DNA from 2 places in the Streptomyces sp. NPDC026515 genome. Region 2 is predicted to be linked to the other one. Evidence: riboswitches for the same ligand, from Rfam matches in the RefSeq annotation. Region 2 holds a riboswitch; the other holds the start of a gene.
The links. Region 2 has a riboswitch for glycine ahead of gcvT (glycine cleavage system aminomethyltransferase GcvT). Riboswitches for the same ligand answer to the same signal wherever they lie in the genome.
Positions count from the first base shown of each region.

Region 1: it holds a riboswitch for glycine, as region 2 does, so the genes downstream of both, gcvP (aminomethyl-transferring glycine dehydrogenase) here and gcvT (glycine cleavage system aminomethyltransferase GcvT) in region 2, are expected to answer to the same signal.

Region 1 covers NZ_JBVHQD010000035.1:48,606-55,042, forward strand. The annotation lists gene ACZ4O3_RS41705 (ABC transporter ATP-binding protein) at 1-107, shown strand, start outside; gene gcvP (aminomethyl-transferring glycine dehydrogenase) at 184-3,069, opposite strand; glycine riboswitch at 3,244-3,338, opposite strand; gene ACZ4O3_RS41715 (PRC-barrel domain-containing protein) at 3,453-3,836, shown strand; gene ACZ4O3_RS41720 (DNA polymerase IV) at 3,897-5,291, opposite strand; gene ACZ4O3_RS41725 (MerR family transcriptional regulator) at 5,399-6,082, opposite strand; gene ACZ4O3_RS41730 (bifunctional nuclease family protein) at 6,358-6,437, opposite strand, start outside.
Region 2 covers NZ_JBVHQD010000011.1:260,800-267,236, forward strand. The annotation lists gene ACZ4O3_RS24620 (ABC transporter permease) at 1-275, opposite strand, end outside; gene ACZ4O3_RS24625 (enhanced serine sensitivity protein SseB C-terminal domain-containing protein) at 977-1,774, opposite strand; gene ACZ4O3_RS24630 (enhanced serine sensitivity protein SseB) at 1,939-2,730, opposite strand; gene ACZ4O3_RS24635 (AAA family ATPase) at 2,834-3,514, opposite strand; glycine riboswitch at 3,677-3,774, shown strand; glycine riboswitch at 3,775-3,884, shown strand; gene gcvT (glycine cleavage system aminomethyltransferase GcvT) at 3,932-5,059, shown strand; gene gcvH (glycine cleavage system protein GcvH) at 5,190-5,567, shown strand; gene glyA (serine hydroxymethyltransferase) at 5,606-6,437, shown strand, end outside.

The DNA.
Region 1 (6,437 bases), on a different contig from region 2:
TCGTCGCCGACCTCACCGCGGTCGCCGCCGCCGAACTGGACCTGCACCCGGGCACCCCGGTGTGGGCGACGGTGAAGGCGACACAGACCCACGCGTACCCGGCGTAGCGCCCCATGCGAGAGGCCCCGCCGGAGCGGGGCCTCTGTCACATCCGTACTACCGCACCACCGCGGACACCGCGGATCAGTCCTCGTACGCGTCCAGCGGCGGGCAGGAGCACACCAGGTTGCGGTCGCCGAACGCCTGGTCGATCCGGCGTACCGGCGGCCAGTACTTGTCGGCGGCGGACACCCCGGCCGGGAAGACGGCCTCGGCCCGCGTGTAGGCGTGCTCCCACTCCCCGCCGAGGGCGGCGGCCGTGTGCGGGGCGCCCCGCAGCGGGTTGTCCTCGGCGGGCCACTCCCCCGCCCCGACCTTGTCGATCTCCGCCCGAATCGCGATCATCGCGGCGCAGAACCGGTCCAGCTCGCCCAGGTCCTCGGACTCGGTCGGCTCGATCATCAGCGTGCCGGCCACCGGGAAGGACATCGTCGGCGCGTGGAACCCGTAGTCGATGAGCCGCTTGGCGACGTCGTCGACGCTCACCCCGGTCGCCTTGGTCAGCGGCCGCAGGTCGATGATGCACTCGTGCGCCACCAGCCCGCCGGGGCCGGTGTAGAGCACGGGGAAGTGCGGCTCCAGCCGCTTGGCGACATAGTTGGCGCTGAGTACGGCCACCTGGGTGGCGCGCTTGAGCCCCTCGCCGCCCATCAGCCGGACGTACGCCCACGAGATCGGCAGGATTCCGGCGGAGCCCCACGGCGCGGCCGAGATCGGCCCGACACCGGTCGCCGGGCCCGCGGCCGGCTGGAGCGGGTGGTTCGGCAGGTACGGCGCCAGGTGGGCCCGTACGGCCACCGGGCCGACGCCGGGGCCGCCGCCGCCGTGCGGGATGCAGAAGGTCTTGTGCAGGTTGAGGTGCGAGACGTCGCCGCCGAAGTGGCCGGGCTTGGCGACCCCGACCAGGGCGTTGAGGTTGGCACCGTCGACGTACACCTGGCCGCCGGCCTCGTGCACCTGACCGCAGATGTCCGCGACGTGCTCCTCGAACACGCCGTGCGTGGACGGGTACGTGATCATCAGCACGGCGAGCTGGTCACGGTGGAGCTCGATCTTCGCCCGCAGGTCCTCGACGTCGACCTCGCCGTCCTCGGCGGTCTTCACGACGACGACCTTCATGCCGGCCATGACGGCGCTGGCGGCGTTGGTGCCGTGCGCCGAGGAGGGGATCAGGCACACGGTGCGCTGCTCGTCGCCGTTGGCGCGGTGGTAGGCCCGTACGGCGAGCAGTCCGGCCAGCTCGCCCTGCGACCCGGCGTTGGGCTGCAGCGACACCTTGTCGTAGCCGGTGACCTCGGCGAGCCGCTCCTCCAGCTCACGGATGAGCGTCAGATAGCCCTGTGCCTGCTCGGCGGGCGCGAAGGGGTGCAGCTGGCCGAACTCGGGCCAGGTGACCGGCTCCATCTCGGTGGTCGCGTTGAGCTTCATGGTGCAGGAGCCCAGCGGGATCATGCCCCGGTCCAGCGCGTAGTCCCGGTCGGCGAGGCGGCGCAGATAGCGCAGCATCGCGGTCTCGGAGCGGTGCTCGTGGAAGACGGGGTGGCCCAGGTAGCCGTCCTCGCGCAGCAGCGCCTCGGGCAGCGTGTCCGCGGCGGCCTCGTCCAGCGCCTCGACGTCGCCCCCGACCCCGAAAGCCGCCCACACGGCACCCAGCTGGGCCCGCGTGGTGGTCTCGTCGCAGGCCATGGAGACGTGGTCGGCGTCCACCAGCCGCAGGTTCACGCCGCCCAGGCAGGCGGCCGCGACGACCTCGGCGGCCTTGCCGGGCACGCGTGCGGTGAGGGTGTCGAAGTAGGCACTGTACACGATCTCGACCCCGCCGGCCCTGAGGCCCGCGGCGAGGATCGTGGCATAGCGGTGGGTCCGCTGCGCGATGGCCCGCAGCCCCTCGGGCCCGTGGTAGACGGCGTACATGCCGGCCATCACGGCGAGCAGTACCTGTGCGGTGCAGATGTTGCTGGTGGCCTTCTCACGGCGGATGTGCTGTTCACGCGTCTGCAGCGCGAGCCGGTAGGCCCGGTGCCCGTCGGCGTCCACGGAGACGCCCACGAGCCGGCCGGGCAGGCTGCGCGCGAACTTCTCGCGTACCGCCATGTAGCCGGCGTGCGGCCCGCCGAAGCCCATCGGCACACCGAAGCGCTGGGTCGTTCCGACGGCGATGTCGGCGCCCAGCTCGCCCGGCGAGGTCAGCAGGGTCAGCGCGAGCAGGTCGGCGGCGACGGTGACCAGCGCGCCCAGCCCGTGCGCCTGCTCGATGAGCGGCCTGATGTCGCGTACGGCACCGGAGGCGCCGGGGTACTGGACGAGCACGCCGTTGATCTCGCGTGCGGCGAGGTCGGCCGGGATTCCGTCGCTGAGGTCGGCGACGACGATCTCGACCCCGGCCGGTTCGGCCCGGGTCTCGATCACGGCGATGGTCTGCGGCAGGGCGTCCGCGTCGATGACGAAGACACCCTTCTTGTTCTTGCCCATGCGCAGCGACAGGGCCACGGCCTCGGCGGCGGCGGTGCCCTCGTCGAGCAGCGAGGCACCGGAGGTGGGCAGTCCGGTGAGGTCGGCGACCACGGTCTGGAAGTTCAGCAGCGCCTCCAGCCGGCCCTGGGAGATCTCCGGCTGGTACGGCGTGTAGGCCGTGTACCAGGCCGGGTTCTCCATCACGTTGCGCAGGATGACGGGCGGCGTGAAGGTGCCGTAGTAGCCCAGTCCGATCATGGAGTCGAGCACCTGGTTGCGGTCGGCCAGCGACCGCAGCTCGGCCAGCACCTCGGCCTCGGTGCGCGCGCCCGGCAGTTCCAGGGTGTCGGCGTTCTTGATGACGTCCGGCACGGCGGCGGCGGTCAGCTCGTCGAGTGAGCCGTAACCGACCTGGGCGAGCATCTTGGCCCGGGCCTCGTGATCGGGTCCGATATGGCGCTGCTCGAAGGGGATTCCCTGCTCGAGCTCGGAAAGCGGAACGCGCTGGGCGGTCATTGCGGAGGCCTCCTGGTCTGACGCGACCTTCGAGGGGTACCCCGGCACGGGCACCCCGACGGCCTCCCCCTCTGTCATCTCAACCTGAGAGCTTCGCCGGACGCCCAGGGGATCCGGCTTTCACCGTCGGTGAGAGCGGACGCCGTCGACGCCCGCCCTGCTTTCCAGAGTGACCTCGTCCGTGCGGTACGTGAGCCTGAGAGATTCCGGGGAGGATTTGCTCCTTCGGCGCCTCCGGTCTGTCCGGAGGACTCTCCCGCGCGGGGTCAGCAGCCGCTTGCCAGCCTACCAGCGAGGGCAACGCACGGGTCTTCGAGTGGCCGCCTCCTTCAATGTGCTCTTTTGTAGTGCTTACGGATGAGTTGCGACCTAGTGGAGGGCCCGTGCAGACCGACATCGATCCGCGCAACCTGATCGGCCGCAAGGCGTTCGACCGCAACGGCACGAAGATCGGCACGATCGACGAGGTCTACCTCGACGACGCGACCGGGGTGCCGGAGTGGGCGGCCATACGCACCGGCCTGTTCTCGCGGGACGCCTTCGTGCCCCTGGAGCCGAGCGAACTGGTCGAGGGCACCCTCAAGGTCCCCTTCGACCGCGCCCTGATCAAGGACGCCCCGGACTTCGGCGTGGGCCGCCACCTCTCCCCCGAGCAGGAGCTCCAGCTCTACCACCACTACGGCCTGGACACGACGGCCGCCCCGCCCCCCGACGAGCCGGACCACCACTTCGGCAAGCTGGCGGGCACGGAGGACCCGGGCACCTGACCGGGCGGCGGCGGGGCGCCGCTCGCAACGCCCCCGCAAAGGGCGCGGGGAACTGCGCGATCAGCCCCCCACCCGCCCGCACACACCGTCTGCCGCCACCCCGTCACCCGGTCGCCCCGACACCAGCGGCAACGGCTCCGCCGGTTCCAGCTCCGGGTCGTCGACACGAAACGTCCGCACCCGCCCCGGCTCCACCGCCCCCGGCGTCTCGAACCGCACCGTCACCCTCCCCAGCCCGCTCCCCTGCACCCATCCGTGCCCGTACTCGGCATGCCGCACGTCGTGCCCCGCCGGCCACCGCCGCTCGGCGGCCGGCTGCTGCTCGGCGACCGGCTCCGCCGCGTCCTCCTCCGCCGTCGCGGACTCCCCCGCCCCCTCCCCCGCCGCCGCCTGAGCGAACAGATCCTCCTGGGTGTAGTCGGCGAGCCCCGTCACCCCGACGCCCAGCAGCCGCACACCCCCCGTCGTGTCCACCGAGTCCAGCAGCCGCGCGGCCGCCTCCCGCACCACCGCCGGGTCGTCGGTCGGCCCCCGGAGCGTCTCCGACCGGGTGAGCGTCGAGAAGTCGTACCTGCGTACCTTCAGCACGATGGTCCGCCCCGACAGCCCGGCCCCGCGCAGTCTGCGCACGCACCGGTCGGCCAGCCGCCGTACCTCCATCCCCACCCGCATCCGGTCGTGGATGTCCACGTCGTAGGTGTCCTCGACGGACACCGACTTGGCCTCCCGCTCGGCGACCACGGGCCGTTCGTCCTGCGCCAGCGCCATCGCGTGCAACGCGTGCCCGTGGGCCTTGCCGAGCAGCCGAACCAGTTCGTCCTCGCCCGCCTCGGCGATCTCGTCGACCGTGGTGATCCCGGCCCGCCGCAGATGGTCCCCGGTCGCCGGCCCCACGCCCGGCAGGGTCCGCACCGACATCGGCCCGAGCATCGCCCGCTCGGTGCCCGGTGCGATCAGCACCAGCCCGTCCGGTTTGGCCTGCTCGGAGGCGATCTTCGCGAGCATCTTCGAGGCGGCGAGCCCGACCGACCCGGAGACCCCCGTGGCGCTCCGGATGTCCGCGCGCAGCTTCTCCCCCACCAGGCGCGCCGACCCCGCGTCCCAGCCCACCTCACCCGCCTCCAGGTCCACGAACGCCTCGTCCAGGCTCAGCGGCTCCACCAGCGGCGACAGCTCGTGCAGCAGCGCCATCACCTGCTCGCTGATCGACCGGTACAGCCCGAAGCGCGGCACGAGGTAGGCGGCGTTCGGCGCCAGCCTGCGTGCCTGCGCCATCGGCATCGCGGAGTGCACCCCGAACACCCGGGCCTCGTAGGAGGCGGTGGCCACCACGCCACGCGGTCCGAGGCCGCCCACGACCACGGCCTTCCCCCGCAGGCTCGGCTTGGATGCCTGCTCCACCGAGGCGTAGAAGGCATCCATGTCGAGATGCAGGATCGTGGGCGCGTTTCTCACATCTCCGATGCTGCACCACACCACTGACAACACCCCGGCACGGAACCGCGCCGGGGTGTCACAGAGGGCTCAGGAGGCCATGGGGGGAGCCTCAGCGCCTTGGCGCCTCAGACCGCCTTGTTGCGGCGCCGGGCCAGCTCGTCGGCGGGGTTGTGCCCGACGAGGGTCTCACCGGTGTCGACGCGCTCGCCGTGCAGCTGGGAGAGCGCGCTCTCCACGTCCCGCCAGACCACGCCGACCGCGATCCCGAAGACGCCCTGCCCGCCCTGGAGCAGCGCGTGGACCTCGTCGGGCGAGGTGCACTCGTAGACCGTGGCGCCGTCGCTCATGAGGGTCATCCGCTCCAGGTCGCGGAAACCGCGTTCCCTCAGGTGCCGGACGGTGGTGCGGATGTTCTGGAGGGACACTCCGGTGTCCAGGAACCGCTTGACGATCTTCAGGACGACGACGTCACGGAAGCTGTAGAGGCGCTGGGTGCCCGATCCGTAGGCGGGCCGCACGCTGGGCTCGACCAGGCCGGTGCGTGCCCAGTAGTCGAGCTGCCGGTAGGTGATGCCGGCCGCCGCGCAGGCGGTGGGCCCCCGATAGCCGATCTCCTCGGTCGTCATGGACGCCACCCCTTCGCCGCTCGGCACCGCCGCCGGCCGCTGCGCGGCGTGACCGCCACCGCTGCCGTGCTGGGGGTCCCCCCAACTCGGACGGAGTCGAGAGCCCGGGGGCGGGTACGGACCGCTCTCCCCGAGACCGCGTCCCGGGGCACCCCCAGCCATACCGTCGCCGCTGCTTCTCACGCCGACCTCCGTCCTTGACCTGCCTTCTCGACGGTAGGCAGTCACCAGGGGTGCGTCAACGATCGCCACACTCGGCACGCCGAGTGATAATCACCCTAGGAGTGGTTTCCCGTGCCCCACCGCGGGGAAAGGCTAGCCGAATGGTCTGGCGGGAAGGCGTAGGACGCTCTCAGTGGCCGCCGGCAATCGCCCGTGAGTTCCGCCCCTGACGAACCGTGAACCGGCCCGTCGCGGCCTTCGGGTGAGCGGCTGAAGCGCCGGCCGGCTCCCGTCCCTCACTGACTGCTGGTGCCGAAGTCCTCGGGCGAGATCTGGTCGAGGAACTCGCGGAACTTCTCCACCTCGTCCTCCTGCT
Region 2 (6,437 bases):
CCGTTCGGCAGCGAGGTGTTGGCGTCGATCAGGTCCTGGTGGAAGGCGTTGGGGTCGAGGCCGAGCAGGGCCTGGATGGGGCGGGCGAGGATCGCGACGAGGATCAGCAGGACGACAACGATGCCGCCGGCCACGGCGACCCTGTCCTTCTTGAACCGGGTCCAGGCGATCTGCCCGAGGGAACGGCCCTCGATCTGCCCTTTTCCGGCACCCTCCAGCACAGCTTCCGGCTGTGCCTCGGCTGCCGACCCAGTGGTCTCGATCGGTGCGGTCACAGTGACCTGACCCCTCTCACCGGTGGTGACCGGCTTTTGTCCGCCGCGGTGGGCGGCTTGGTTCGCTTGACTGCGCGGTGGCCGCCGATGGTTGCGGCCCGACTGTCCACGAGACCCTTCGACCGGTACGGGTCCGTACCGGCTCGCAGGATCGCCGACCTCGCGTCTGAGAGGCGAGTCTTCAATGCACTGGTGATCACACGCCAGGCCTGATGGAGAAAGTATGCGCAACCGTGATGACGACCGGGGTTTCCGCTATCCGGACCGCAGGCCATCCAGGCCGGACGGAATCAATCCCACCAAAGGCGCCAACTCCGCCCCAGTCGCGCCGGTCTACGCGCGGAGACCGCACTCGCGCAGTTGACTGCCCGTCACCCACCGTCGCACCGCCGCACGGAGAAGCGGAGGTTTGGGCGCAGGGCGGACCCCACTCGACGTGACTGACGTCACGCTCCGCTTATTGTCATGACTACGTCAACACAGTTCCTTCTCTCTCCCTCCACAAAGTGAACAATCGGGACCTTGCGGATCAGATGTTCCTCTGATAATTCACCTGACCGCCCCGAGAGCAACCGCTTACCCGGACACAGGGAGGCCGATGAGAGCGCTTCCCCATGGCGAATTCCGTTCGGCGGAACCAGGCCGCGACGAAGCGGCGCGCCCGTTCCGTGGAGGGAACGGGCGCGCCGCCTTCTCGTCGCTCAGTAGCCGCTCTGGGCCGGTGGATACCCGTATCCCGCGGCCGGTGCGGGTGGCGGGGCCGCGTGGGCCTCGCGGTCGTAGAACGGACGCGCGGCGGCCCGCATCCACATCACCACGGGGTCGTACTCGTCGGTCATGGCGACCGTGGACACCGGCAGCCCCTCCGGCACCGCCCCGACGGACTGCTGCATCATCGCCCGCACCGAGTCCACGGCCGGCGGCGACGTGTCGTACACGTCGAGTCCGATCGCGAGATACGGCGCGCCGAGCGCCGGCTGCACCCAGGCGCGCCGCAGCGAGCGGACCGCGGGCGTGCGGTGGGCGTTCTGCGACAGCAGCGCGTAGAACTGCGGGATCTCGATGGTCGGTTCGGCCAGACGCAGCGGCCCCGCGGGCTGGCGCTCCAGGCCGGTCGCGATCCGGCGCAGGTCCAGCCAGGGGATGCCGACCCCGCCGCCCGGGGCGTGCGGGTTGAGCCACAGCCCGAAGTGGTCGGGATAGAGGGTGCGGGCCACGTCGAGGCCGTCGACCACCTCGTACGAACGGTTCCAGCCGCTCGCCGACAGTTCCTGGGCCGAGGTCACGCAGGGGGCGTAGCCGTGGCCCTCGACGTCCATGTTCCCGTACTGGGCGTCGGGGGAGCCGCCCTGACCGTGCCACAGGAGCATCCAGATCTGACCCGAGGACGGCGTGGCGAGGGCGCGGAGGAGTGCCTCGTAGGCGTCGTAGCGCCCGGGGGTTACCTGGCGCAGCATGTGCTCGACCTGTCCGGCCGCCGCGGTGCCGCTGGCGCTCACGTGTTACCGCCCCTTCATTTGTCGCCCCGCATTCGGGGACAGCTTAAGCGCCCGGGGGGAGGGGGCCGATGGTCCGTGCACGAGTGGGGGTTGCGTCGTGGCCGGGCGGGCCCGCGGGGTCGCACCGCACATCGGCACGGCCCCGCGCCCCTGGCGGGGCGCCTTCAGTGGCCGTACTGGTAGAAGGGCCGGACGTTCTCCCGCATCCAGTGGCCCACCGGGTCGTCGGCCACGTCGAGCAGGACCAGGTTCACCGGCCACTGCACCGGGACCCGGCCCAGCGCCTTGCCCAGCGCCTCCAGCGGCACCGCCCTGATGTCCCCCTCCCACTGCGAGAGTTCGACGCCCACGAACATCACGGGGTCGGCCGTCTCGACCGCGGCCAGGCAGCGGCGGGCCGTGGCGACCACGCCGGTCCCCGCGAACTCGGCGGAGGCCGCGGCCAGGAAGTCCATCGGGTCGTCCTGCCAGTCCGGTTCGAAGAGCCGGACCCGGCCGCCCGAGGCGGGGCCGTCCAGTTCGCTGCGGCCGCAGCGGCACAGCTCGGCGACCGCCTCCGGCGGCAGCGGGACTCCCACCACGCCCCCCGGGTTCACGGCGATGCCGACCTGCGGGGGCAGACCGCGGGCGAACTCGACGGCCGGGGCGATCGTGTACGACAGGTGGGCGCCGACCACCTGGCGGAACTGCTCCTCGGAGCTGAAGACCGGGACGTACACCCGGCCTTCGATCTCGGTGGTGGGCAGGTCCAGCGGGCCGCTGTGCGGACCGCCGCCCTCCGGCAGCGGGATCCACAGGAAGCTGCGGCCGAGTACCTCGATGAGCCGGCCCGCGGCCGAGGGGACGCCGAGGGAGGCCGACAGGACCTCCTCCAGTTCGTTGCCGGGCCAACCGCCGTGCGGGTGGGGGTGCGCCTGTGCCGGGAAGTCCGCGGGAATGTCCGCCGGGAAGTCCATCTGCCTACCGCCTGCTGGAAACCGCTGCTGCTGAGTCTGAAAAGGCTAGCGGGTGGCTGTGACAATGCCTCACCCCGTGAGCCGATCCGCCGACCGGGGGGCCTCACCCGGTGGGCTGCTCCGCCCTCCGGAAGGCGATCCGGCACAGTACGTCCGCCGCGTCCCGGTCGAGCAGGACCGCCGAGCCGACCCCCTGGGGCAGCCCGCCCTTCTCCACCGCGCGCACCAGGCGGGACGCGGCGTGGCGGTGGCGCAGGAAGGCGTACCGGGAGACGCCCCGGCCGCGCTCGCGCTGGCCGTCCAGCGCCGTGCCGGGCGTGACGTCCAGGAGCAGCAGGTGCAGGGTGCCGCCGCGGCGGCGGGCCGCGCGGGCCAGCCAGTCGCGCACCCAGGCCTGGGTCCCGCAGTCGTGCACCACGACGCCCTCGCCGGTGCGCAGCGCGCGGCGCAGTCCGGCGTAGTGGGCGAGGCGGACCAGCGGGCGGTAGAGGGCGTACGGCAGGAAGCGGGCCAGCCGGGCGTCCCAGCGGTCCCGGGTGTCCTGGGAGTCGATCCGGATGCCCTGGACGGTGCGGTGCATCAGGGTGGACTTGCCGCTGCCGGGCAGTCCGGTGACCACGACCAGGTCACGAGGGCCGAAGAGCAGACCGGGCGGGCTGCCGCCCGCACGGTCGCGCAGATCACGGACGACCGGTGCCGGCTCCGCGCACCGCTCGAGCGCGGGGGCCGCCGGCTGCCCGGACAGGGCCATGCCCGTCGTCGCGTATGCCGTGGTCCTTGTCACCGTGACCGTCCTCCCTGGGGGTTCAGGAAAGGTTCTCCCCACATACTGTAAAGAGAAGGTAATCCCCGGTGTCTCGCGGTTCGGTCCGCTTCCGGCCACAGGCCTGTCACAAAGCTCCGCCCGGCATGCAATGATGTGCCCGCCAACTGCATACCGGCCGTTTGAATCCGCGCGGGAGAGTCCCCGGCAGTCTTCGCCGGGGCGCCGAAGGAGCAAGTCCCTCCCTTGAATCTCTCAGGCCCCGTTACCGCGCGGGCGAGGCACATCTGAAAAGCGGGCCGCCGTCTCGGCGGTCCCACCCAAGGTGCAAGTCGTGACCACTGTGGTGGTCGAGGCGAACCTCTCAGGTTCCGATGACAGATGGGGAGGACAGACCTCGCCTGTCATGCCCTGGGATCTTTGGGAGACGACCGACCGATGAGCAGTTCCGATTCCGCTGGACTCCGCCGTACCGCGCTCGATGCCCTGCATCGCTCGCTCGGCGCCACCATGACCGACTTCGCCGGCTGGGACATGCCCCTGCGCTACGGATCCGAACGCGACGAGCATGTCGCCGTGCGGACCAGGGCCGGGCTCTTCGACCTCTCCCACATGGGCGAGATCGCCGTGACCGGCCCCCAGGCGGCCGCCCTGCTGAACCACGCCCTGGTCGGCAACATCGCCTCCGTCGGCGTCGGGCGCGCCCGCTACACCATGATCTGCCGGGCCGACGGCGGCATCCTCGACGACCTGATCGTCTACCGGCTGGCCGAGACCGAGTACCTGGTCGTGGCCAACGCCTCCAACGCCCAGGTGGTCCTCGACGCGCTGACCGAGCGTGCCGACGGGTTCGACGCCGAGGTGCGCGACGACCGGGACGCGTACGCCCTGATCGCCGTCCAGGGACCGGAGTCGCCCGGGATCCTGAAGTCGCTGACCGACGCCGACCTGGACGGCCTGAAGTACTACGCCGGGCTGCCCGGCACGGTCGCCGGGGTCCCGGCGCTGATCGCCCGCACCGGCTACACCGGCGAGGACGGCTTCGAGCTGTTCGTGAAGCCGGAGCACGCGGTGCAGGTGTGGCAGGCGCTCACCGACGCGGGTGAGGGCGTCGGCCTGGTGCCCTGCGGGCTGTCCTGCCGGGACACCCTGCGCCTGGAGGCGGGCATGCCGCTCTACGGGCATGAGCTGACCACCTCGCTGACCCCCTTCGACGCCGGGCTCGGCCGGGTGGTGAAGTTCGAGAAGGACGGCGACTTCGTGGGGCGCGAGGCGCTCCAGGAGGCCGCCGACCGGGCCGCGGCCGAGCCGCCGCGGGTGCTGGTCGGCCTGGTCGCCGAGGGCCGTCGGGTGCCGCGCGCCGGGTTCTCGGTGGTCGCGGGCGGCGAGGTGATCGGCGAGGTCACCTCCGGCGCCCCCTCCCCCACCCTGGGCAGGCCGATCGCCATGGCGTACGTCGACGCGGCGCACTCGGCGCCGGGCACCACGGGTGTCGGTGTGGACATCCGGGGCAGCCACGAACCGTACGAGGTCGTGGCCCTGCCCTTCTACAAGCGCCAGAAGTAGACCCCGAGGCAGACCCAGAGGAGACACTGGGCGCGGCGGCGCGTGACCCTGCGCACATTTCCGCTGCTCACGTGTCTTTCCAGCAGTCCTCTTTCACCAGCACTCCCCCGCGTACAGGAGAATTCAGGCCATGAGCAACCCCCAGCAGCTGCGTTACAGCAAGGAGCACGAGTGGCTGTCGGCCGCCGCGGACAGCGTGGCGACGGTCGGCATCACGGAGCACGCGGCCAACGCGCTCGGTGACGTCGTCTTCGTCCAGCTCCCGGCCGTCGGCGACACCGTGACCGCGGGCGAGTCCTGCGGCGAGCTGGAGTCGACCAAGTCGGTCTCCGACCTCTACTCGCCGGTCACCGGTGAGATCACCGAGATCAACGAGGACGTCGTGGACGATCCGTCCCTGGTGAACTCGGCCCCCTTCGAGGGCGGCTGGCTGTTCAAGGTGCGCATCGCGGACGAGCCGGCCGATCTGCTCTCCGCCGACGAGTACACCGCCTTCACCGCCGGCTGAGGACCGCACAGACACCGGCTGAGGAGTCGTAGAAAAAGATGTCCGTTCTGAACACGCCCCTGCACGAGCTCGACCCGGAGGTCGCGGCCGCGGTCGACGCCGAGCTGGTGCGCCAGCAGTCCACCCTGGAGATGATCGCCTCGGAGAACTTCGCTCCGGTCGCGGTCATGGAGGCGCAGGGCTCGGTACTGACCAACAAGTACGCCGAGGGCTACCCGGGCCGCCGCTACTACGGCGGCTGCGAGCACGTCGACGTCACCGAGCAGATCGCCATCGACCGGGTGAAGGAGCTGTTCGGCGCCGAGTACGCCAACGTGCAGCCGCACTCCGGTGCCTCCGCCAACCAGGCGGCCCTGTTCGCGCTGGCGCAGCCCGGCGACACCATCCTGGGTCTGGACCTCGCCCACGGCGGCCACCTGACCCACGGCATGCGCCTGAACTTCTCCGGCAAGCAGTTCGGCGTGGTGGCCTACCACGTGGACGACGCCGGTCTCGTGGACATGTCCGAGGTGGAGCGGCTCGCCAAGGAGCACCGGCCGAAGGTGATCATCGCCGGCTGGTCGGCGTACCCGCGCCAGCTGGACTTCGCCGAGTTCCGGCGGATCGCCGACGAGGTCGAGGCGTACCTGTGGGTCGACATGGCCCACTTCGCCGGCCTGGTCGCCGCCGGTCTGCACGAGAACCCGGTGCCCTACGCCGACGTGGTCACCTCCACCACCCACAAGACGCTGGGCGGTCCCCGCGGCGGCATCATCCTGGCCCGTCAGGCCTTCGCGAAGAAGCTGAACTCGTCCGTCTTCCCCGGCTTCCAGGGCGGTCCCCTGGAGCACGTGATCGCGGCGAAGGCCGTCTCCTTCAAGGTCGCCGCCT